DNA from 3 places in the Streptomyces sp. NPDC000594 genome. Region 2 is predicted to be linked to each of the others. Evidence: riboswitches for the same ligand, from Rfam matches in the RefSeq annotation. Region 2 holds a riboswitch; each other region holds the start of a gene.
The links. Region 2 has a riboswitch for cobalamin ahead of ABT354_RS24920 (cobalamin biosynthesis protein). Riboswitches for the same ligand answer to the same signal wherever they lie in the genome.
Positions count from the first base shown of each region.

Region 1 (7,824 bases), on a different contig from region 2:
GCGCCCCGCTCCACCCTCGCCTACGACAAGGCCGGCGACCGCTACGGCTACGACCCCGCCAAGGCCCGCCGACTCCTCGCCGAGGCGGGCCGGAAGGACGGCTTCCGCGCCTCGGTCACCGTCCCCACCGCGGGCTCGGGCAATCTGCTCCCGGTGCCCATCGCCGAAGCGCTCCAGCGCGACCTCGCCGCCGTCGGCATCGAGGTGGAGATCCGCACCACCGACTGGTCGACGCTGATCGCCGCCGAGGCCCGGGGCGAGGTGGCCCGCGGCTCCGACGCCATCGCCCAGTCCACCACCCTCTTCCAGTCCGAGGCGCTGCTGCCGCTCTTCATCGGCAGCGACAGCACCTTCTGGACCGGCGGCTACGGCAACGCCCGCGTCGACGCCCTGCTCGCCTCCGCCGCCGCCTCGCCCGACCGGGCCGTACGCCAGCGCGCCTACCGCGAGGCCCTGACCCAGGTCACCCGGGACGCGCCCTGGCTCTTCGTCGTCAACGACCGCAACCCCCGGGCGCTCGCCCCCTCCGTGCGCGGCCTGGTCCAGCCGCAATCGTGGTTCCTGGACCTGACCACCGTCCATGTCACCGCCTGACCCGTACCACCCCGTACAACCGCACGTCACCCCGTACCCGCCCAGGGCCCCGTACGCCCCCCAAGGAAGGACGGCCGGTTCCATGACCGCCGAGCAACCCCCGCACCACCCCCGCACGGCGACCGGCGGCACCCCGCCGAACTGGGGCATCACCCTGCCCCTGCCCGGACTGACCATCGACCGTCACCGCTTCCTGGTGGAACGCCTGCCCGACCTCGGCTACACCGATGTGTGGAGCGCGGAGGGCGGCGGCACCGACGCCTTCACCCCGCTGGCGGCCACCGCCACCTGGTCGCCCAGCCTGCGCATCGGCACCGGGATCGTCCCCGTCCACACCCGGGGCCCCGCCGTCCTCGCCCAGACCGCCGCCACCCTCGCCCAGCTCGCCCCCGGCCGGCTGCTGCTCGGCATCGGATCATCCGTCCCCGCCCATGTCACCGACATCAACGGCATCCCCTTCGACGAGCCCTTCAAGCGGACCCGCGATGTGCTGCGCTTCGTCACCCGGGCGCTGCGCGGCGAGTACATCGCCGGTGACTTCGACACCTTCTCCATCACCGGCTACCGGCTGCCCCATCCGCCGGCCGAACCCGTCAAGGTCATCCTGGGCGCGCTGCGGCCGGGCATGCTGCGGCTGGGCTTCAACGAGGGCGACGGGGCCATCACCAATCTGCTCTTCCCGGACGACGTGCCGAAGGTGCTGGACGCGGTGGGCCCCCAGCCGCCCGGCAAGGAGCTGGTGGTGAAGGTGTTCGTCTGCCCCACCGAGGACACCGCGTACGCGCACCGGGCGACCCGGCCCTTCCTCGCCTGGATCCTCAACCGGGAGCCCTACCGCAAGTTCCATGAGTGGCTGGGCCATGGCGAACTGCTCCGGGAGTGCCACGCCGCCTGGTCGGCGGGCGACCCCGAGGCGGCCCAGAAGGCGCTGCCCGACGAGGTGGTCGACGGCCTCTTCATCAGCGGCTCCCCCGAGGAGTGCCGGGAGCGGATCCTCGCCTACCACCGGCCCGGGGTGACCACCCTTCAGCTGTATGTCTCGCTGCCGCCGGATGAGTTCGCCAGCCGGGCCCGGCTGCTGGACACCCTGGCGCGGCTGGGACCCGCCGCCCGCTGAACGGGCCGCCCGAGGGCGCGCCCGGAACCATCTGTGCAGGGAACGAGGACGGAGTGAGCATGGAACTGGATCTGCGGGGCGGGATCCGCGCCGCCCCGGTCGCGGGCGCCACCCCCGGGGAGCGGCAGGCACTGCGCTTCGCCCCGGACCCGCCGGAGCGCGACGCCGACCCCGCGCATGTGGCGAGGACCGCCCAGGAGAACGAGGAGGACGGCCTGGACAGCGCCCTGGTCACCCAGTCCAGCTCCTGGCCCGACCCCTGGCTGGTGGGGGCGTGGGCGCTCGCCGCCACCAGCCGGCTCCGGATCGCCGTCGCCCACCGCGCCGGGATCACCGCCCCCACCTCGGCGGCGCGCTCCCTCGCCACCCTGGACCGGCTCTCCGGCGGCCGGGTCTCGGCCCATGTGATCGTCGGCTCCAGCGACACGGATGTCGCCCGCGACGGCGATCTCCTCACCAAGGCGGACCGCTACCGCAGGGCCGGGGAGTATCTGGAGCTGTTCCGGCGCGGTCTGACGGAGCGCCGGGGCTTCGACCACCGGGGCGAGTTCTACCAGGTGCGCGACGCCCGCCCGGGGGTGTGGCCGAGGCCGGGCGGCGAGCTGATCTCCTTCGGCGGGTCGTCGCCCGAGGGGGTACGGCTCGCCGCCCGGTTCGCGGAGGTGTACGCGGTCGCCCCCGGGCCGCTGCCGACCACCCGGCGGCGTATCGCCGAGGCCCGTACGGCGGCGGCCGAACACGGCAGGACCCTGCGTATCTGGCGCCATGTCACCCTGGTCCTCGACCGGACCGACGAGGCGGCGGCGGAGCGGGCCCGCCGGATCGGCCGGGACGCCATCCGGCTGGCGACCGCCCCCGAGTCACGGGGCCGGCGGGACGCCGTCCAGCTGGACCGGGACCGCGAGCGCGGACTCACCGGCCCGGACCGGAGCGACCAGGAGCGGATCACCGCCTATGTCCGCCGCTCCCTCGCCGGGGCCTTCGTCGGCTCGCCGGAGACCGTCGCCGAACGGATCGGCAGACTCCGCGCGGCGGGCGTCGACATCGTCCAGCTCGACACGGCGGTCGAGACCGACCAGGACCGGGATCTGCGCCGGGCCCTGATCACCCGGCTGCGCAGCGGCTTCCTGCCGCCCCCGGCCCGTGGCGGCCGCCACCCCCGCCAGGGCTGGTGAGCCGCGGGCGGCGGCCGGTCCGGGGGCCGGGCTCAGGACGGCCCGGCCCCCGCCGAAGGGCCCCGGAAGGTACGGCGGTAGGCGTGCGGGGTGGTCTCCAGGGTCCGCAGGAAGTGATGGCGCAGCAGGGCGGCGGTCCCGAAGCCGGTCCGGCCGGCGATGGTCTCCACGGTGTCGTCCGTGGTCTCCAGCAACTGCTGTGACAGCAGGATCCGCTGGCGCAGCAGCCATCGGTAGGGCGTGGTCCCGGTCTCCTGCCGGAAGCGGCGGGCGAAGGTCCGGGGCGACATATGGGCCCGCTCGGCCAGCCCCTCCACGGTGATCTCCCGGTCGAGATGGTGCTCCATCCAGGCCAGTACCGTGCCGACGGTGTCACAGCGGGCGGACGGCAGGGGCCGTTCGATGTACTGGGCCTGTCCGCCGTCGCGGTGCGGCGGTACGACCATCCGCCGGGCGACGGTGTTGGCGACCCGGGGGCCGTGCTCCTGCCGCAGGACATGGAGGGAGGCGTCGATGGCGGCGGCGGTCCCCGCCGAGGTGATCACCGGCCCCTCCTCGATGTAGAGCACCCCCGGGTCGACGATCGCCCGGGGGAAGCGCTCGGCCAGCGCGCGGGCATGGCGCCAGTGGGTGGTGCACCGCCGTCCGTCGAGCAGCCCGGCCGCGCCGAGGACGAAGGCGCCGGTGCAGACGCTCAGCAGCCTGGCCCCCCGGCCGGCCGCGTGGCGCAGCGCCGTCAGCAACTCCTCCGGATAGGCACGGGTGGGGTAGTCGCCCCCGGTGGGCAGGGCGATCAGATCGGCCTCTTCGAGCCGGTCGAGCCCGTGCGGGGTGGCGATCTCGAAACCGGCGTGGGTGCGCAGCCGGGGTCCGGCGGCGGAGACCACGGCGAAGTCGTAGACGGGCAGCCCGTCGTCGCTGCGGTCGTGCCCGAACACCTCGCACAGGACGCCGAGTTCGAAGGGGTGGACCACATCGAGCAGGACGACGGCGACATTTCTCAGCATGGTCGCAGTGTGGCAGTAATTCGATTCCCGATGACAGTCCTGCCACTGCCGGGCGGGGGCCGGGGCGGCGAGAGTTGACCGCATGACCTCTTCCACCGCACTCAGCTGGATCGTGCTGTCCGGCCTCGCGCTGCTCCTTCTGTCGCCCTCGCTCGCCGGGCACCTCCGGGACCGCCGGATCGACCGGCAGCTGGGGGAGGCGGAACGGCGGCCCCATGACCCGGTGCCCGGGCCGGGCACCCGGGCCGCCCGGTGGGACCCGGGCGTCCAGGAGTGCCCGGCCGCGCCCGTACGGCTCCCGGCGCGGACCTGACCCCCGTACGGCTCCCGGTGCGGGACCGACCCCCGGACTGTTTCCGGCAAGGGGATGACCCCGTACCGTCCCGGCCCGGGTGGCCCCGGGGCGCGGCCGCCCGGGAAGGTCCCGGACGGCCGTACCCCGGGGGGTGTCAGGATCCCGACAGCTCCTCGCGGACCGTGCGGGCCGCGCCGACCAGGTTCTCCAGGGAGGCCCGGGTCTCGGTCCAGCCACGGGTCTTCAGACCGCAGTCGGGGTTGACCCAGAGCCGCTCGGCCGGGATGGCCTTGAGGCCGGTGCGCAGGAGGCGGGCGGCCTCCTCCTCGGACGGGACCCGGGGCGAGTGGATGTCCCAGACACCGGGTCCGGCCTCACGCGGATAGCCATGGGCCGCCAGCTCGTGGGCGACCTGCATATGGGAGCGGGCCGCCTCCAGGCTGATCACATCCGCGTCCAGGTCGTCGATGGCCTGGACGATGTCGCCGAACTCGGCGTAGCACATATGGGTATGGATCTGGGTGCCCGGCCGGACACCGGCGGTGGTCAGCCGGAAGGACTCGGTCGCCCAGTCCAGATAGGCGCCGTGGTCGGCGGCCCGCAGCGGCAGGGTCTCCCGGAGCGCCGGCTCGTCCACCTGGATCACCGCGGTGCCGGCCGTCTCCAGATCGGCCACCTCGTCGCGCAGGGCGAGCGCGACCTGGCGGGCGGTCTCGCCGAGCGGCTGGTCGTCGCGGACGAAGGACCAGGCCAGCATGGTGACCGGGCCGGTCAGCATCCCCTTCACCGGACGGTCGGTGAGGGACTGGGCGTACGAGGTCCAGCGGACGGTCATCGGCTCGGGCCGGGAGATGTCCCCGGCGAGGACCGGCGGCCGGACATAGCGGGTGCCATAGGACTGGACCCAGCCCTGCTGGGTGGCGAGATAGCCGGTGAGCCGCTCGGCGAAGTACTGGACCATGTCGTTGCGCTCGGGCTCGCCATGGACCAGGACATCGATCCCGGTCTTCTCCTGGAACGCGATCACCTCGGCGATCTCGGCCCGGATGCGCTCCTCGTACCCGGCGGTGTCGATCCGTCCGGCCCGCAGATCGGCCCGTGCAACGCGCAGTTCGTCGGTCTGCGGGAAGGAGCCGATGGTGGTGGTGGGCAGCTGCGGCAGCCCGAGGCGGGTGCGCTGGGCGACGGTCCGCTCGCCGTAGGGCTGGGAGCGGCGGCCGTCCGCGTCGGTGATCGCCCCGGTACGGGCCCGGACGGCCGGGTCGCGGGTGATCGGGGAGGCCGCGCGGGAGGCGAGCGCGGCCCGGTTGGCGGAGAGTTCGCCCCGGATGGCGTCGGTGCCCTGGGCGAGGCCCTTGGCCAGGGTGACGATCTCGGCGGTCTTCTGCCGGGCGAAGGCGAGCCAGCGCAGGATCTGCGGGTCGATGTCGCGTTCGGCGGCGGCGTCGATCGGGACATGCAGCAGCGAGCAGGAGGCGGCCACATCGACCCGGTCCGCGAGCCCCAGCAGGGTGCCGAGGGTGGCGAGAGACTTCTCCAGGTCGTTGACCCAGATATTGCGGCCGTTGACGACTCCGGCGACCAGCCGCTTGCCGGGCAGCCCGCCGACGGCGGCCAGCTTCTCCAGGTTGGCGGCGGCGGCCTCGGTGAAGTCGAGGGCGAGACCCTCGACGGGTGCCTTGGCGAGGACCGGCAGGGCCTCGCCCAGCTGGTCGAAGTAGGAGGCGACCAGCAGCCGCGGACGGTCCGTGAGGGCGCCGAGATCACGGTAGGCGCGGGCGGCGGCGTTCAGCTCCGCCGGGGTGCGGTCCTGCACCAGGGCGGGCTCGTCCAGCTGGACCCATGCGGCACCGGCGGCCCGGAGATCGGCGAGGACGGCCCCGTACACCGGCAGCAGACGGTCCAGCAGGGTCAGCGGGTCGAAGTCGGCGGCCACCCCGGGGGCGGGCTTGGCCAGCAGCAGATAGGTGACCGGGCCGACCAGCACCGGCCGCGGGGTCAGCCCGAGCGCCAGGGCCTCGGTCACCGCCGCGACCTGCTGGGTGGAGTCGGCGGTGAAGACCGTGTCCGGGCCCAGCTCCGGCACCAGATAGTGGTAGTTGGTGTCGAACCACTTGGTCATCTCCAGCGGCGCCACGTCCTGGGTGCCGCGGGCCATCGCGAAGTAGCCGTCGAGGGCGTCGGCGGCGACGGCCGCCCGGTGCCGCTCGGGGATCGCGCCGACCATGACGGTGGTGTCCAGCACATGGTCGTAGTACGAGAAGTCGCCGGTGGGCACCTCGTGGACGCCGGCCCCGGCGAGGTCGCGCCAGGTGGCGGCGCGCAGTTCGGCGGCGGTGGCCCGGAGGGCGTCGGCGGTGACCCGGCCCTTCCAGTAGCCCTCGATTGCCTTCTTCAGCTCCCGGTTCGGGCCCTGACGGGGGTAGCCGTACACGGTGGCCTGTGCTGCCGCGGCTGCGGACTTCGGTGTCACGGAGATCTCCTTCGCGAGATGAATCCCTGAGATCCCGGGGACGGGACGAGAGCGCGAAGGGGTGACGGACCGGACGGGCCCGTGTGCGATGGCACGGTCCTCCGTCTGGTGTCGCCGACCCGCCCTCGAGGTCACCGGGATATCCGCGCGCGGAATCGTCCGCGTGCGGGCAACGGGCAGGTCTTCGGACTCGCGGGCACATCCACCGGGGACCGGCGGACACCTACTGGCCGTCGCTTCCCAGATCCCTGTGGACCCAGTGCGTATGACGGCGGTCGTTCCCACTCACCGCTGCGGGGCAGTCCCGGATTCCCACCAGGTTCCCTCTTACGACGCAGCCCGTCTGGCGGACGGGGCGAACCAGCTGCACCGGTCAGCTTACGGTGCCGTTTCCCCCAGCGGGGAGCCATGTCCAGAATGCGGATGATGTCCTGTGGGGGAACCGCCGGGTCGGGACCGTGCTGCTTGGATGGGCCCATGAGATGGGATCATGAAACCGGTGCGGCCCTCCTGGTCGAGCTGGAGAACTACTACGACACGGTGCCCCGTTCCAACGCGCGGGCCGAGGAGCTGGGACCGCTCACCCTCTTCGTCCGGGAGGGCGCGGGCTGGCCCTACTACGCCCGGCCCACGCTCACCGGCCCCGGCTCGGTGACGGCTGACGTGGTGGCGGTCGGCGCGGTGACGGCCGACGCGGTGGCCCGGGTCCGGGCCCGCCAGCGGGAACTCGGCGTTCCGGAGAGCTTCGAATGGGTCGCCGAGACCACCCCCGCCCTGCGCGCCGCCGCCGAGGAGGCCGGACTCACCGTACGGGAGCACCCGTTGATGGTCCTCGACCCGGACCGGGCGCCGGCCGGGGTACCGGAGACCGGCGACGGTGTACGGGTACGGATCCTGGAGCCCGGCGACCCGGCGCTGCCGAGCGCCCTGGCCGTACCGCACCTGGCCTTCGCCGAGCCGGGGACCGCGACCGGCCCGGCGGGCCCGCCCGAGCTGGCGGCCGCGGTCCGGCGGGCGGCGGCCGACGGTACGACGGCCGCCATGGAGGAGCGGATGCGCGCCGGACGGGTCCGGATCGCCGCCGCCGTCACCCCCGAGGGGCTGGCCCTCTGCTCCGGACAGCACCAGCCGGTCGGGCCGGTCACCGAGGTCGTCGGCGTGGG
Region 1 covers NZ_JBEPCY010000011.1:87,561-95,384, forward strand. Annotated here, with positions in the region: gene ABT354_RS17725 (ABC transporter substrate-binding protein) at 1-594, shown strand, start outside; gene ABT354_RS17730 (LLM class F420-dependent oxidoreductase) at 677-1,711, shown strand; gene ABT354_RS17735 (LLM class flavin-dependent oxidoreductase) at 1,771-2,886, shown strand; gene ABT354_RS17740 (GlxA family transcriptional regulator) at 2,919-3,893, opposite strand; gene ABT354_RS17745 (hypothetical protein) at 3,976-4,206, shown strand; gene metE (5-methyltetrahydropteroyltriglutamate--homocysteine S-methyltransferase) at 4,343-6,661, opposite strand; cobalamin riboswitch at 6,820-7,041, opposite strand; gene ABT354_RS17755 (GNAT family N-acetyltransferase) at 7,139-7,824, shown strand, end outside.
Region 1: another riboswitch for cobalamin. It lies ahead of metE (5-methyltetrahydropteroyltriglutamate--homocysteine S-methyltransferase); the one in region 2 lies ahead of ABT354_RS24920 (cobalamin biosynthesis protein).

Region 2 (7,824 bases):
TCCGGAGCCGGCCCGGCGCCGGGGAGAGCGGGAGGTGAGGGAGATGGCGGAGACGGCGCGGAGAGAGTCACCGAGCGTCTTTCCGTCGCTGCTGTACGGCGACGCGAAGGCGGCCGTCGCACAGCTCACCGAGGCGTTCGGATTCACGGAGCACCTGGTGTACGAGGACGGGGACGGCCGGGTGGTCCATGCCGAGCTGCGGTACGGGAACGGCCTGGTGATGCTGGGCAGCAAGGGCACCGGCGGGGAGTACGACCGGGCGCTGGGGGACGGCGGCCCCTCGGGCGTCTTCGTCCATGTCGGCGATGTCGACGCCCACCACCGGCGCGCGGTCGAGCACGGGGTGGAGGTGCTGGTCCCGCCGACCGACCGGGAGTACGGCGCCCGCGACTATCTGGCCCGGGACCTGGGCGGCCATGTGTGGAGCTTCGGCGACTACGTCCCCGAGGGTTTCGGTCCGCCCGGGGCACCGGATGCCAGGGGATGATCCCCGGGTCCACACCCGGCGGGCGTGGACCCGGGCCCCGGGCCGGGCCCCGGACGGGCGGCTACTGGGCTCCCCCGGTGTGCACCTGGAAGGCGGCCCGGCGCACGGCCTTCGCCAGCGCCGGGTCGGGGTGGGCCGCGGCCAGGGCGACCAGGACCTGCACCGTGCGCGGATGGCCGCCGGAGCGGACCTCCTCCAGCAGCGCGGGGACGGTGCCCTGCACGGCGGAGTCCAGATGGCGCAGGAGCAGCTGGGGCTCGCCGTGGTCGGTGACGGCCGCCGCCGTGTCCACCCAGAGCCAGGTGGCCTCCTCCCGGGTCAGCACGTCATGGGCGTCCTCGGCGTCCACGCCCTCGTACTCGGCGAGCCAGAGCAGCGCGTAGGGGCGGAGCGAGGGCTCGACGGCGGCGGAGCGGACCTCGGCCTCGGCGGGGGCGCCGACGACCCGCAGGGCCTCGAAGGCGAGCCCGCGCAGCAGGGCGTCCTCGCCCCGGGCGACGGCGAGGAGTTCGCCCACGGCGCCCGCGACGGTGCGGGCGGCGAGCCAGGCGCGGTACTCGGCGCGGGCGGGCCCGGGGGTGAGGCGGGCACAGCCGCGCAGCATGTCCTCGGCGGACTGCTCGATGTTCCCGGCGGGGCTCTGGGCCGCGACACAGATCTGCTCCAGCTTGACCCAGACCGCCCAGTTGCCGAGGGGGGTCAGGGTGGCGGAGCGGCCCTTGTCGAGGGTGAGCGCGCCGACGGCGGCGAGCCCCTCCAGCGCCCAGTCGAGCAGGCGGGGGACGGACGGCGGCCCCTGCGGGGTGCCGGTCCCCGTACCGGGGGCGGGGGTGGCGAGAGGTGCGGCGGCGGTGCCGGGGCCCACCGGGACGAGGGGGACCTCGCAGCGTTCCTCGCGCAGCTCCTGGACGCGCTGTTCCAACAGGTCCAGCAGGGCGGGGACCAGGACCGGCCCGGCCGAGAGCTGGAGCAGGGAGAGCAGCTGGGGGACGGCCTCGACCACCTCCGCGACGGCGGTGGGCGGGACATCGGTGGGCGCCGGGTGGACCAGGGACCAGGCGTCGAACAGCGCGACCCAGCCGCGCAGGACGGCCATGTCGTCACGGTCCCAGGCACGCAGCCGCCAGCCGGGGCGGGCGGTGTCGCCGTGCAGCTCCACCAGTCCGGCGAGACGGGCGCGGTCCCAGCCCGCCCGGACCTGGAGGGGGGTCAGATCGAGCGCCGCGGCGGCCCGTTCACCGGCCGGGGCGGCGAGCGGTGCGGCACCGGGGTCGCGTTCCACCGCGGCCCAGCGGGCGATGCGCACGGCGTCGGCGAGGACCTCTCTGGCCTGGCGGGCCAGCTCGGCGGGGGGTGGGGTGCCCTCGGGTGGCCTGGCGGCCGGCCGGGTTCGCCGGGTCGTCACCGCCCGCCGGGCGGTGGCCAGGGGTCGCGGGCGGACAAGACGGAGTCTGGAGTTGCGCGCCAATTGCTCATCAGGCTTTCGGGACGTCACAAGGAGCAGTGTTCCCGCTGACGGCCCGAAAGCCCAAACGGAGGGCCACGGGTTTGGTAACGGCCGGTGCGGCGGCCGGCGCGCCCGGGGCGGCCCGGGGGTCAGAGCAGCGGGGTCAGGAAGCGGCGCAGGGTCTCCTCGTAGCGGACCGGGTCGGCGTTCCACATGGCGGCGTGCGGGGCGCCCCGGACGGTGGTGAGGGCGACCGTGTCGGGCCGGAGCGCGGCGAGTTCGCGGGAGGCCGCCCAGGGGGCGACGGTGTCGTCCGGGCCGTGGAAGACGAGGGTCGGGACGCGGAGCATCCGGGCGTCGGCGGCGGGGGTGGGCGGGCGGCGGCCGTCGTAGAGCCCGGCCCGGCTGCGGGCGGCCCGCAGGGCCAGCGGGACCAGCGCGTCCGGGGTGCGGCGGGCGGCGGCGAGCGCCCGCAGGGTGGCGTTCCGGTCGAGGACCGGGGAGTCGAGGACGAGCCCGCTGACCCGGTCGCGCAGGGCGGAGTCGGCGACGGTGCGCAGGGCCATGGCGGCGCCGGTGGACCAGCCCATGAGCACCACCCGGCGGGCTCCGTTGCCGACGGCGAAGCGGAGGGCCGCGTCGAGATCGCGCCACTCGGTGTCGCCGAGGTGGCCGAGACCGTCCGGGGAGCGGGGGGCGTCGGGGTCGCCCCGGTACCCCAGACCGAGCACCGGAACCCGTCGCCGATGCAGAAACGGAAGGAGGTTCAGCGGGTGCTCCCGGGTGGTGCCGAGGCCGTGCACGGCGATCACCCAGGTCTCCCGGGGGCCCGGGACGGACCAGGCGGGCAGGGGGCCCAGCTCGCCGGGGACGGTGACCTCGGCGGCCTCGATGCCGAGGGCGGTGGCCGGGGAGCCGGTGTGGAGCAGCGGGGTGAGCCGGACCCGGGTGCCGGGTTCGAGGGTGCCGTGGACGACGCGTTCCAGCCGGCGGACCAGGGTGTCGGCGGAGCGGGTCACCTCCTCCAGCACCGGTCCGACGACGGCGTGCACCCCGGTGCCCTGGAGGCCGTACGTCCCGGGGCGGGCCGCGGCGAGGCTGCGGGTGAGGGTGACCCTGTCGCCCTCCACCGCGTGCACGGTGAGGCGCGGGTCGCCGGGGAAGGGGCGGTCGGGGGCGGGGCGCAGGACGGCGTCGCCCGCGACGCGGCCGACGGCGAAGGTGGCGGCGGCGAGGCCGAGGAGGGTGCTGACGGCGGCTGTCGCCGCGGTGACCGGTCGCACACGTTCAGTGTCGACGCCAACCGGCCCTGCGGCCAGCCAACACCCCGGAGCCCCGAGCCTTTCTTGCGCCCCGGCCCCAGGGCCCGAGCCTGCCGCCCCTCGCCCGGGCCCGAGCCGACTCAGGGCGCCGGTGTGGCATTTTCAGCCCGTCCGGCGCTCGGGAGGGTCAGGGGGAGGGCTGGCCGTAGGTGCGGAGGCGGGCGGTGGCCTCCGTCAGGGCCTCCGGGGTCAGGAGGGTCGGGGTGCGGCCCGGGACGGAGGACGCGAGGAGCCAGAGCCGGCACATCCACTCCAGCTGCGCCGTGTGGTCGTACGCCTGCTCCAGGCTCCGGCCGTACACCACCGTCCCATGATTCCTCAGCAGCGCCGCCGACCGCCCCTCCAACGCCTCCAGCAGATTCCGCGCCAGCTCCTCGGAGCCGTACAGCGCGTATCCGGCCACCCGCACCGGGCCCCCGAGCGCCCCGGTCATGTAGTGGACCGGCGGGACCTCGTCCACCAGCGTGGAGACGGCCGTGGCGTGCACCGCGTGGGTGTGGACCACGGCCCGCGCCCCGGTCGCGCGGTAGACCGCCAGATGGAGCGGCAGCTCACTGGTGGGCCGCAGCTCACCGATGACCTGCCGCCCTTCGAGGTCCACGGCGACGGTGTCCGCGGGCGTCAGCCGGTCGTAGGGCACCCCGCTCGGGGTGACGAGGACGAGGTCCCCGACCCGGGCCGAGACATTGCCCGATGTGCCGACCACCAGCCCCTCGGCCGCCGTTCTGCGGGCGGTCTCCACCACGTCCCGCCAGGTCCTGTCGATCGCGTCCTCGCGCACGTTATCGGTCATGTGATCGATCCTGTCAGGGTCGAACGCTTGACTACAGAGGGCCACGAACGGGTGAGCGAGACGCCTCACACCCTAAATCGAGCAGATAGTCGGCAAAGGTGATGAAAGCCACTTTGCGCTCCGTCCACCCCGTCACAGAGGCCCATCCAGCCCCTCGTGCCCACAAGCGGAACCCCCGACCCCACTTGGAGCCACCCGGAATCCGGTCCGAGTTCACCTTCCGTTCACTCAGGTTACCTACGTTCACCGAGCCACTGACGTCCAAAGATTGCCTGGGTAAATGGAACACATCACGCTGCTGCTCGCGATTGTGATCGTGACGGCTCTCGTGTTCGATTTCACGAACGGTTTCCACGACACCGCCAACGCGATGGCGACGACCATCTCGACCGGCGCGATGAAGCCCAAAGCCGCGGTGGCCATGTCCGCCGTGCTCAACCTGGTCGGCGCGTTCATGTCCGTGGAGGTCGCCAAGACGATCTCCAGTGGCATGGTCGACGAGGCAGGCATCACACCAGAAGTGATCTTCGCGGCGCTCGTCGGCGCCATCCTCTGGAATCTCCTGACGTGGCTGGTCGGTCTGCCGTCCAGCTCCTCGCACGCCCTCATGGGCGGTCTGATCGGCGCGACCATAGCCTCGGTCGGCATCAGCGGCGTCAACGGCGGCACCGTCGTGACCAAGGTGCTGATCCCGGCCATCGCCGCCCCGCTCGTCGCGGGCATCGGCGGTTACCTCGCCGCGAAGCTGACGTACAAGATCGGCCGGAACCTGGACGACAAGACCAGCTCCAAGGGTTACCGCGCGGGGCAGATCGCCTCCGCCGGCCTGGTCTCCCTCGCCCACGGCACCAACGACGCCCAGAAGACGATGGGCATCATCACGCTGGCCCTGGTCGCCGGCAATGTCCTGGCCCCCGGCTCCAACCCGCCCATGTGGGTCATCGTCTCCGCCGGTGTCGCCATCGCCCTGGGCACCTACCTCGGTGGCTGGCGCATCATCCGCACCATGGGCAAGGGCCTCACCGACCTCCAGCCGCAGCAGGGCTTCGCCGCCCAGACCAGCGCCGCGAGCGTCATCCTGGCCTCCTCCAACCTGGGCTTCTCCCTCTCCACCACGCACTCCTGCTCCGGTGCCGTGATGGGCTCGGGCCTCGGCCGCAAGGGCGGCGTGGTCCGCTGGTCCACCGCCACCCGGATGTTCGTCGCCTGGGGTCTGACCCTGCCCGCCGCCGGTCTGGTCGCCGCCCTCTCCGAGCTGGTCACCAAGCAGGGTGACTGGGGCGTCGGCGTGGTCCTCGCCTTCCTGATCGGTTCCTCCGTCGCGATCTGGGTCTACTCCCGCCGCCAGGTCATCGACCACACCAACGTCAACGAGACCGAGGAGGGCGCCGAGGCCGCCGCGGAGGAGCCCGGCGTGGTCACCACCGCCATCGCCGCGGTCACCCCGCCGCCGGCCGGTGTCGTCGCCGGTCACGACGAGCTGCACAAGACCCCGGCCGCCTCGGCCGCCGCCCCCGAATCCGGCCCGGCCAGCCCGGCCGCGGTGTAAGGACAGATCGCATGAACATCGACTGGGCAGCCCTCGGCTCCGTCTTCGGCGTGAGCCTCGTGGCCACCGTGGCCATCGCCGGCCTCTTCGTCCTCGGCCTCGTCGGCCTCGGCAAGCAGGAAGTCGCCTCCACCTCCGGTGGCTCGGCCCCCCTCGCCGTCGCCGGCGCGTACCTCTGCTTCGTGCTCTGCACCGTCGCGGTCAGCTTCGGGATCTACCTGATCGTCACCTGATCACCCCGATCCTTCTCCGTTCCACCGGCCGGGCCGGACCTCCCCCAGGGAGGTCCGGCCCGTTCCGCGTTCACCGGCCCGCCGTCGAACCTGGGGCGGCCCCCGGGTGTGGGGCTGGGCACACTGCCCCACCGCAGGTCAACGGCAGGTTGACGGCTGTTCTCGGAGCGTGGTGGACTGCCGGGGCCATGAGGCGGCAGCAGAGGAAGCCCGGTGTGAATCCGGCGCGGTCCCGCCACTGTCACCGGGACACCCCCGGGAGCCAGGAACTCTCGCCGCCGATCACGTCGAACCAGGGCGCGGACACCCTGAGTGAGGACATTCGTCATGCCCGGCCGCGGCTGCGCCCCTGCCCCTGCCCTTCCGCCCACCCGGGCGCCCCGTACCGGAAGCGGATCCTGACCACCGTGCGGGCCGACCGGGTCTTCGCCTGCGGCGCCGCCGCCGGCCTCCTCACCGACCTCCTGCTCGCCGATCCCCGCCGGGGCCATCCCGTCGCCGCCTTCGGCCGCGCCGCCGGAGCCGTCGAGGACCTCCTCTGGCGCGACCACCGGGGCTGGGGAGCCCTGCACACGGCCGTCTGCGCCGGCGGGACCGCCCTGGGCGCCGCGGCGCTCACCCGGGCCGTACGGCGCTCCCCCGCTCTCTCCCTGGCCCTGACCGCCGCCACCACCTGGACCGTCGTCGGCGGCACCTCGCTGGGCCGGGAGGCCCGTACCATCGGCGCCGCGCTGGCCGACGGCGACCTCGACCGCGCCCGGCGGCGGCTGCCCCATCTCTGCGGCCGGGACCCCGAGGCCCTGGACGGCCCCGGGATCGCCCGTGCCGTGGTGGAGTCCGTCGCCGAGAACACCTCCGACGCCGTGGTCGGCGCCCTGGTCTGGGGGGCCGTCGCGGGCGTCCCCGGACTCGCCGCCTTCCGCGCGGTGAACACCCTGGACGCGATGGTCGGCCACCGCTCCCCCCGCCATCTCCGCTTCGGCTGGGCCGCCGCCCGTCTGGACGACCTCGCCGGGTGGCCCGGCGCCCGGCTGACCGCCGCGCTGGCCACGGCGGCGGGCCCGAGCCCCCGGGGCGCCCTCCGCGCCTGGCGCGCCGACGCCCACCGCCACCCCAGCCCCAACGCGGGCCCGGTCGAGGCCGCCTTCGCGGGCGCGCTCGGCGTACGGCTCGGCGGGACCCTGGCCTACGGCGGACGGGTCGAGCACCGGCCCGTCCTCAACGGCGCCGCCGGCCGCCCCGTCGTCCCCGCGGACATCGACCGCGCGGTCCGGCTCTCCCGCCGGGTGGGGCTGCTGGCCCTCGGGGTGAGCGCCGCCGGACGGCTCGCGGCGGGACACCTCGGACGACGGAGCAGAGCCGGGGCAGCCATCACCAGGACCACGGGAGGGACACGATGACCGGAGGCGGGCTGCTCGTCGCGGGCACCACATCCGACGCGGGCAAGAGCGTCGTCACCGCCGGGATCTGCCGCTGGCTGGTCCGCCGGGGCCTGCGGGTGGCCCCCTTCAAGGGCCAGAACATGTCGCTGAACTCCTTTGTCACCCGGGACGGCGCCGAGATCGGCCGCGCCCAGGCCATGCAGGCCCGCGCCGCCCGCACCGAGCCCACCGCGCTGATGAACCCGGTGCTGCTCAAGCCGGGCGGCGACCGCACCAGCCAGGTGGTGCTCATGGGCCGCCCGGTGGGCGAGATGGGCGCCCGGGGCTTCTTCGGCTCCGGCACCGGCCGCCCCGACGGGGACCGCGCCCGGCTCTTCGGCACCGTCATGGAGTGCCTGGAGGAGCTGCGCGCCACCCATGACGCGGTCATCTGCGAGGGCGCGGGCAGCCCCGCCGAGATCAATCTGCGCCGTACCGACATCGTGAACATGGGCGTCGCCCGCGCCGCGCGGCTGCCGGTGCTCGTCGTCGGGGACATCGACCGGGGCGGCGTCTTCGCCTCCTTCTTCGGCACCACGGCACTGCTCGCCGCCGAGGACCAGCGGCTGATC
Region 2 covers NZ_JBEPCY010000020.1:74,723-82,546, reverse strand. Annotated here, with positions in the region: gene ABT354_RS24950 (VOC family protein) at 44-487, shown strand; gene ABT354_RS24945 (hypothetical protein) at 549-1,982, opposite strand; gene ABT354_RS24940 (alpha/beta hydrolase) at 2,084-3,217, opposite strand; gene ABT354_RS24935 (class II aldolase/adducin family protein) at 3,384-4,049, opposite strand; gene ABT354_RS24930 (inorganic phosphate transporter) at 4,330-5,598, shown strand; gene ABT354_RS24925 (hypothetical protein) at 5,610-5,831, shown strand; cobalamin riboswitch at 5,988-6,125, shown strand; gene ABT354_RS24920 (cobalamin biosynthesis protein) at 6,239-7,231, shown strand; gene ABT354_RS24915 (cobyric acid synthase) at 7,228-7,824, shown strand, end outside.

Region 3 (7,824 bases), on a different contig from region 2:
GCGGATCAGCCGGGCCAAGCGCACCGTCTCCGGTGTCCGGTTCGACCGGCCCGGCGACGTCGCCACCGTGCTGCGCGTCCTCTATCTGGTCTTCAACGAGGGCTACTCCGGCGATGTCGACCTCGCCGCCGAGGCCATCCGGCTCACCCGGCAGCTCGCCGCCGCGATCGACCATCCCGAGGTGGCGGGCCTGCTCGCCCTGATGCTGCTCCACCACGCCCGCCGCGCCGCCCGGACCGCACCCGACGGCGGCCTGGTGCCCCTCGCCGAGCAGGACCGCGGCCGGTGGGACACCGTGTCGATCGCCGAGGGCGTCGGGATCCTCCAGTCGGCCCTCGCCCGTGACCGGCTGGGCGAGTACCAGGCCCAGGCGGCCATCGCGGCACTCCACGCCGACGCGCCCACCGCCGAGGAGACCGACTGGCCACAGATCGTCGAGTGGTACGACGAGCTGGTGCGGCTGACCGACAGCCCGGTCGTCCGGCTCAACCGTGTGGTGGCCGTCGGTGAGGCCGACGGGCCGCGCGCCGGCCTGGCGGCCCTCGCGGCGCTGGACGCGGCCTCCCCGGCCGCTGCGCGCGGCGGGCGCCCACTGCCCCGCCGCACGGCGGTGGCGGCGTATCTCCATGAGCGCGACGGCGACCTCGCCACGGCGGCACGGCTCTACGCCGAGGCGGCCCACCAGGCCACCGACCTCGCCGAGCGCGACCATCTGACCCGCCGGGCCGCCCGGCTCAACGCCCGTGGACGCCACTGACGGACCGCGCCCGCCCGAACCCGCCGGAAGACGCGGCAGACCCGGAAGGACCCGGCAGACCCGGAAGGCAGGCCCTAGTGACCCTGCTTCCGCCGCCGGGCGGCCTCTTTCCAGGCCGCCTGCTCCTCCCGGCCCTGCTGCTTCTCGCGCTCGCCCTCCTTGCGCAGCCGTTCGTTGCGCAGCGCGATCCCGTCGGCCTCCTTCTTGCGTCCCATCACCTGTTTGATCTTCGCCCTTGCCCAGCCCATGAGGGTGGCCCCTTCCGGTCGGTCGGTCCGCGTGCCCCGCGGGTTCCCCGGCGGAACACCGTCAGTCCTGGTCGATCCGCTCCCGCAGTACGTTCCCGGTGACCGCGTCGACCTCGATGTCGGCCTCGGTCCACTCGTCGGTGTCGGCCACCTCGGTCTCCCAGACGACCGTGGGGCCGGTGGTGCTGGTGTCGTCGTCGCCGTCGTCCTCGCTCAGCTGAAGCCCGGTGACGGTGCCCGGGAACTTCTTCGTGGCCGCGTCGACCGCCTGTTGCGGGGTCCGGGTCGCCCGGGAGAGCAGCCCCGCCAGCTCCCGTTTGTCGTCCGTGTCCTGGCCCTGCTCGGCACGGGACTGCCGGACCTCGCCGGTGACGGCGTCGATCGTCACGATATGGGCGGTGCCGTCCCGCAGGGCGACCGTCGCCGTCCACTGCGGGCTACCGGGCGTCGGGGCGGGACTGGGCGAGGCGGTGCCGTCCGTGCCCGAGGGGCTGGCCTCGCGGGGCGTGCGCCCGAGGTCCAGCTCGACCAGCTCGCTCTGCGGAACCTCCCCGGTGGCCGTCTCCGCCGCCTTCGACCAGTCGATCTTCGCGGACTGGACCAGCGCCTGGCGCTGGGCCCGCTCCCGGGAGAGGGACGCCCCGGCGGAAGGGGTGGCGGTGACGGTCGGCGTCGCGTCGGCGGCCGAGACCACCGAGTCGTCGCTCCCGCACCCGGTGACCAGCGGCACCGAGGCGACCACGGCACAGACCACGGCCCCGGCCCGGACCCGCAACGAGCGCCCCGTACCGGTACGCCCGGTGCCCGGTGGAGCCGGTGCGGCGGACCCCCGGGGGACGGCGGACGGGGAATCGGGACGGCACATACCCGGCTCGGACGGGCTTCCACTGCGCTGAAGAGGCATACAGCCACCCCTAACCCCTGGCCCGCCACCCCTACCCGGGCACCCCGCGACGTCACCCGATCGGCCGCCCTCCCGGACCCGCCCCGGGGCCGTTCGGGCCAGACGCGGGGATGAAGCCCTCCCTCGCTGGCGACATAAGGTGCAGGACGGGAGTAATGCCTCCATGATTCACCAGGAGGTTCCCATGGCTGTTCTCCCCTTCTCGATGCAAGGCCAGCTGAAGAGCAACTGGTGCTGGGCGGCGGTCGCGGCCAGCGTCTCGGCCTACTACCACCCCGGCGCCGCCTGGGCCCAGTGCGATGTGGCCAACTCCAACCTCGGCCGCTCGGACTGCTGCGGCACTCCGCCGGGCGATCCCTGCAATGTCACCAGCGTGCTCGATGTCCCGCTGGGCATCGTGGGGTGCTTCGACCGCATGGTGGGGACCGCCACCTCACAGGTGGAGATCATCACGGAGGTCGGCGCCGGCCGTCCGCTCTGCATCCGTGTGCAGTGGAGCGACGGCGGCGGGCACTTCCTGTCCGCCATCGGCTATGTCGACGACGCGGACAGCGTCGACATCGTCGACGACCCCATCTACGGCAGGACGTTCCTGCTCCACAGCGTTCTCCGGACCGCCTACCAGGGGTCGGGGACCTGGACCCACACCTACTACACCCGGGACTGACGGGACTGAGAGGAAAGACCCATGCCGGTCCACGCCCCCGAGCCGCCCGCCGCGTCGCTCACCGCCGCCCGCGACGGCGTCCGCGCCTTCCGCCGGCGCGGCATCGCCCCCTTCGCGGAGGCGCCGGAAGACGCCGAACCGGCCCTCACCCGGCCCCGGCGGCTGTACGAGGTCGGCCGCGACGACCTGCTCGGTGCCGCCGGGCTCGCGGCGGCCCGCCCCGTCATGTGGCGCTATCTGGTCGAGCTGGACGGCCGTGCGGTCGCCTTCGCGGACACCCTCACCACGCCGGAGGGCACGACCGTACTCGCCCAGCTGAACTACGGGCCCTTCGTGGCGGGCGTCGACGAGGCCCTCCGGGTGGCGGAGGCGCCCGGAGCGGTCGATCCGGACACGGACGCGGAGTCGCGCCTGCTGCACGTTCCCTCACTGCATCTGATCGCGGTGTGGCTGCACTCCCCGACCGGTACGGACCGGCTGGTGCCGACCGCCCCCGCGCCCGAGGGGTTCGAGGCCGGACGGATCTACACCCTGGAGGAGATCCGGCCCGAGCTGACCGCCCGCGCCGGGCTGCTGCCCGCCCCGACGCCGGGTGATGCCACGGGAGGCTGACCCACCCGCCCGGAAGGACGGTGGCGCCGAGCCGTGCACAAACCCCTCTCGCTGATGTACTGTTAACCGAGTTCACGACGTGCTGATCAAGTGTCAACGGTTAACAAATGGGGGGTCAGGTGTCCCATCACCTGCGCACAGCCAGCCGTGCCCGGCGTACCGCCGTCGCCGCCGCCACCGCCGCCGTCCTCACCGCGGGACCGGCCGCCGTACTGCCCGCAACGGCTCACGCGGCCGGGGCCGCCAAGCCCGCCGGAGCCGCCGAGATCCTCGTACCCGCCCCCGACGCCTACCGCGACGGGACCGCGACGGTGCTGGCCACCGGCGGCCAGGGGGTGCTGTACCGCGAGAACGGCGAGTACCGCTGGACCACGACGTACAACAGCTCCACCAAGCCCGTCCCCGCCCTCGACGGCGTACCCCAGGACGCCATCGTGCGCACCCACGACGAGTACAACCGCGTCGTCCACACCAGGCCGCGCGCCGACGGCGGCACCGACGTCGTCCGGGTCGGGATCGAGGATCCCTCCTACACCAGCACCATCGGCGTGCCCGCCGGCTACCTCAACCCCCGCGTCGCCAACGGCTGGGTCCTGGCCACCGTCGACCAGGGCGACGGCACCTATCAGCTGCGCGTGGTCCGGGGCATGGACCCGGCGAACAACCCCGTCGTCCAGCTGCCCGCCGGAGCCACCACCGGCGCCGAACCCCAACTGCTCGGCGCCCACTACAACCAGCTCCTCATCGGCTACCGCAAGGCCGACGGCACCCCCGGCCACGCCATCCTCACCGGGTACAACGGCAGGGTCGTCCCCCTGCCCGTGACCGGCGGGGCGAGCAGCTTCCGCATCACCCAGACCACCGTCAGCTGGTTCTCCCGCGACGGCGGGCCGGGCGTACGGATCATGCCGCTGGGCAGCACGGCCGCCCCGCGGGTCGTCCCCCTCGACCCCCGGTCCCCGGACAGCGAGGTCACCTCCTTCGTGGTGGGCGACAACGTGCTCTGGTACGAGGGCGACGGCGGCCCGCTGCGGCTCACCCCCTTCGCCGGGGCGGAGACCGAACGGACCCTGCTGGCCGATGTGGAGCAGGCCTTCCTGCGCACCGAGGGCGACGGCTCGCTGATCGCGCTCGGCAAGGACGCCGACGGCAAGCGCGCCGTACGCGTCCTCAGCGTCAACGGCCTCGGGCTCGTCGAGGATCTGCCCCTGCGGGAGATGGCGCGGACCAAGACCGCCGACGGGTCGATCGAGGCGCTCACCCTCGACCGGGGGCGGCTGCGGTACGTCAACTCCCTCGCCGGCGAGGAGACCCTGCACGGCAAGGACATCGGCACCGGGACCGACCCGGCCGACGGTCCGGCCCTCGCCGACCACCCGGGCCGCGCCGCGGGCCGCTTCGCCGACGGCACCGACGAGGGCCTGGCCCGGCTGGTCACCGACCCGGCCACGGGCACCGACACCCTGGTGACCGGCGACGACCCGGACCGCCCGGTGGACCGCTTCCCCCTGCCGGGCACCGACGGCAGGATCCTCGACACCGCACCGGAGTTCGTGCTGTACGAGGCGGGCGGACGGCAGTACGTCGTGGACACCGCCCGCGACGCCGTCGTCCACGAACAGCCCGCCCGGGCCGCCGCACTGGAGCAGCATCGGCTGTTCACACCGGCGCCGAAGAGGCCCGGCACGGTAAAGGTGATCAATCTGCGGACCGGCAGACAGACCGGGACCATCCCCCTCGGGACCCCCTGCGTCCCCGGCGAACTCCAGCACGGCGGCACCCTGCTCTACTGGAGCTGCGCCTCCCGGGACGCGGCCGGGGTACGTGACCTGGCGACCGGGCACACCTATCCCGCACCGGCCTCCGGCGCCCTCCTGGGCGACCGCTTCCTGGCCCACCGCGACCCCTCCGGGGAGCTGCGCCTCACCGCCCTGAGGACCGGCGGGGGTACGGCCGACCTGGGTACCGTCACCGGTCTGAAGCAGCGGCCCGGGGGCGGCGACGGGCGCGGCACCACCTGGACCCTCGACCCGGGCGCGGCCAAGCTCGCCTGGGTCGGCACGGACGACACCATCCATGTCAGCGCGGTCCAGCACGCGGTCTCCCCGCTGCGCGTCGCCCGCACCGCCGCGCCGCGCACCTTTGCGCGGAACGGCACCGGCGAGTGGGCCGCCGCCTGGTGGCTCTCCAGGCCGGCGGCGTCCTGGCGGGTGACGCTCACCCACCGCGCGACCGGTGGGACCGTCCGCACCTGGACGGGCGGGAAGACCCTCAGCGCGGTACGGGTCGACTGGGACGGCACCTCCGGCACGGGCACCCCGGTGGCGACCGGCGCCTACACCTGGCGGCTGACCGCCGGCCCGGCGGACGGCTCGGGCCCGGAGACGACGGCCACCGGTGTCGTACGGGTCCGGCCCTGACCACGACCCGCGAGGAACCGGCCCCTTCCCGGACCACCGGGGAAGGGGCCGACCCGCTACTTCAAGCCGTACAGGGTGTACGGCGGATAGGTGTCACATCTGAAGTCGAGGATCAGCCAGATGTTGACCAGATGGGTGCCCGTCGCCACACAGCTCGCGTACGACGGGTGCGTACCCATGGAAACCCAGGCGGTGGCCCCCGAGGGGGCCGGTCGTGGCGCGGCCTGCGCGGCCAGCGCTCCGGCACTCATCAGCGAAACGGCCACGCCGACGGTGGCGAACACCGTACGTAGGGACATGACGAGGGGCCTCCTTCTGCTCACCGGGCACCACCGGCGCCGACGCGCCGGTGGCCGGCCTGAAGCTTCCCGTCAGCCTTCGCCCCGTTCAACAGGACGTGCACATTCCTGTTGAACGGGGCTCCGCGACCCGGAGCCCGGCCTCAGAAGGAGGTCCAGGTGAAGGAGACCCGGTCGCCCGTGTTCAGCTTGAACTGGCAGCCGCCGACCGGGGTGGGGGTGCCGTTGACCGCGATGCTCCAGTAGGCGCTGCCACCGCCGCTGACGTTCTTTATGGTGTCGACGGAGAAGTCGTCGAACGCGGCGTACCAGGTGCCGTCCCAGGTGAAGTGGTGCTTACGGGCCGCGTCGTCCAGGGCGGCGGTCGGCGTGGGCACCTTCGAGAGGTGGGCGCCGTTGTTGGTGCCGTCGCACCGGTGGGTCCCGCCGCTCGCGGTGGTCACCTCGTGGCCCTTGGTCCTGATCTTCCCCTGGAACAGCGCCCCGTTCGGGCCCTGCACGGTGAGCCGGACCGTGACCGGTGCGTTGGTGTTCGGCGTGGCCTGCGCGGTGGGCGCGGCGGCGAGACCGGTGAGGGCGAGGCTCAGGGCGGCCGTGGTGACAGCGGCGCGGCGGGTCGTGCTGAGGAGCATGGAGTGCCTTTCTGACCGGACCGGGTCCGGCGGGGCACGGCCCTGACGGGCGGCCCGCACCGTCCGCCCCGGGGCGGACACGCACGGAGCGCACAGGGCTGTCGCACCGCAGACCGTGGCAGTGGAAGCGTGGGCATGCCATGCGACGGGCATCCCGACTCGCGGCACGCGCCGCACACGGTTGCAGGTCAGCGCCGGAATCCCACCGGCTTCCCCCGTTCGCACAGCCATTCGGTTGTGGCCCGGTGGTGGCCGGGCAGACGCATCGTACGGTCGAATACCCGCCACGCCAAGGGGTGTTGGCCATCGGGCCCCGGCGGGAGCGGCGCGAACCGCTCCCACCGGGGCCGCAGGGGTGCCTACCTGCCGTGGTAGGCGTTGTGGACGGTGATGGTGCTCCGGTTGTCCCGGGTGTCCACGATCTGCGCGCGGAACGAGACCGCCTTGCCCTTGGCCGGGCTGGTGACCGTGATCGCGCCCTGGCTGACCGGCACCTTCTTCCAGGTGGTGCCGTCATGGGAGACGGAGACGGTCAGGGACTTCAAGCCCTTGCCCGCCGCCGGGCCCTCGACGGTGACCGGGACGGTGAGCCGCTTGCCCGCCGGGGTGGTGTTGTCGAGCGCCAGCTTCGGCGAGAAGCGGACCGAGGAGACCGGCAGTTCGGCCACCGTCCCCCGGGCCGGCCGCTCCGACCGGAAGGTCCAGCCGGCGTCGATCCGGCTCGCCACCCGGGACACCTTCTTGTCCCGTACCGCCGAGGCCGTCAGGGTGTACTCGGCCGGCTCCGCACCGACGGTGAAGGTCTCCCCGCGGAGGAAGTCGACCTCGCCGACGCCGGTGGTCCCCCGGTACAGGGCGGCCTTCGCCGAAGAGGCGACCGAGTGCGTCGCATGCCCCCTGCCGTCGGTGAAGAACGCCAGGTCCAGATGGATGCGGTTGCCCTCGCGGAAGACACCGCTGCGGCCCTTGCGCACCCAGGGCGTATGGACCCCCGTACCCAGGGTCTCGGTGAAGGTCGCCCCCGCACGGAAGGCCCTGCTCGCGGTCTGGCCCCAGATCTCCTCGCTCCCGGGGTCGTGTCCCTTGTCCGAGGACTGGACGCTGGCGAACGACCAGGTCGCCCCCGGGTCCGACGCGAGCAGCAGATTCCAGGTACCCGGCAGGGCCCGGAAGGGGCCGAGGAGACGGGAGCTGTTGCCACCGACCTCGGCCACCGTGCTGACCTCGCCGTACTTGCCCTTCACCGAGGAGGCCAGGACCGCCTTCACCGTGGCGAAGTCACCGG
Region 3 covers NZ_JBEPCY010000017.1:78,484-86,307, forward strand. Annotated here, with positions in the region: gene ABT354_RS23040 (RNA polymerase sigma factor) at 1-757, shown strand, start outside; gene ABT354_RS23045 (hypothetical protein) at 832-1,005, opposite strand; gene ABT354_RS23050 (PepSY domain-containing protein) at 1,067-1,780, opposite strand; gene ABT354_RS23055 (C39 family peptidase) at 2,094-2,576, shown strand; gene ABT354_RS23060 (hypothetical protein) at 2,598-3,188, shown strand; gene ABT354_RS23065 (hypothetical protein) at 3,308-5,608, shown strand; gene ABT354_RS23070 (hypothetical protein) at 5,665-5,907, opposite strand; gene ABT354_RS23075 (DUF4430 domain-containing protein) at 6,051-6,539, opposite strand; cobalamin riboswitch at 6,667-6,800, opposite strand; gene ABT354_RS23080 (S8 family peptidase) at 6,899-7,824, opposite strand, start outside.
Region 3: another riboswitch for cobalamin. It lies ahead of ABT354_RS23075 (DUF4430 domain-containing protein); the one in region 2 lies ahead of ABT354_RS24920 (cobalamin biosynthesis protein).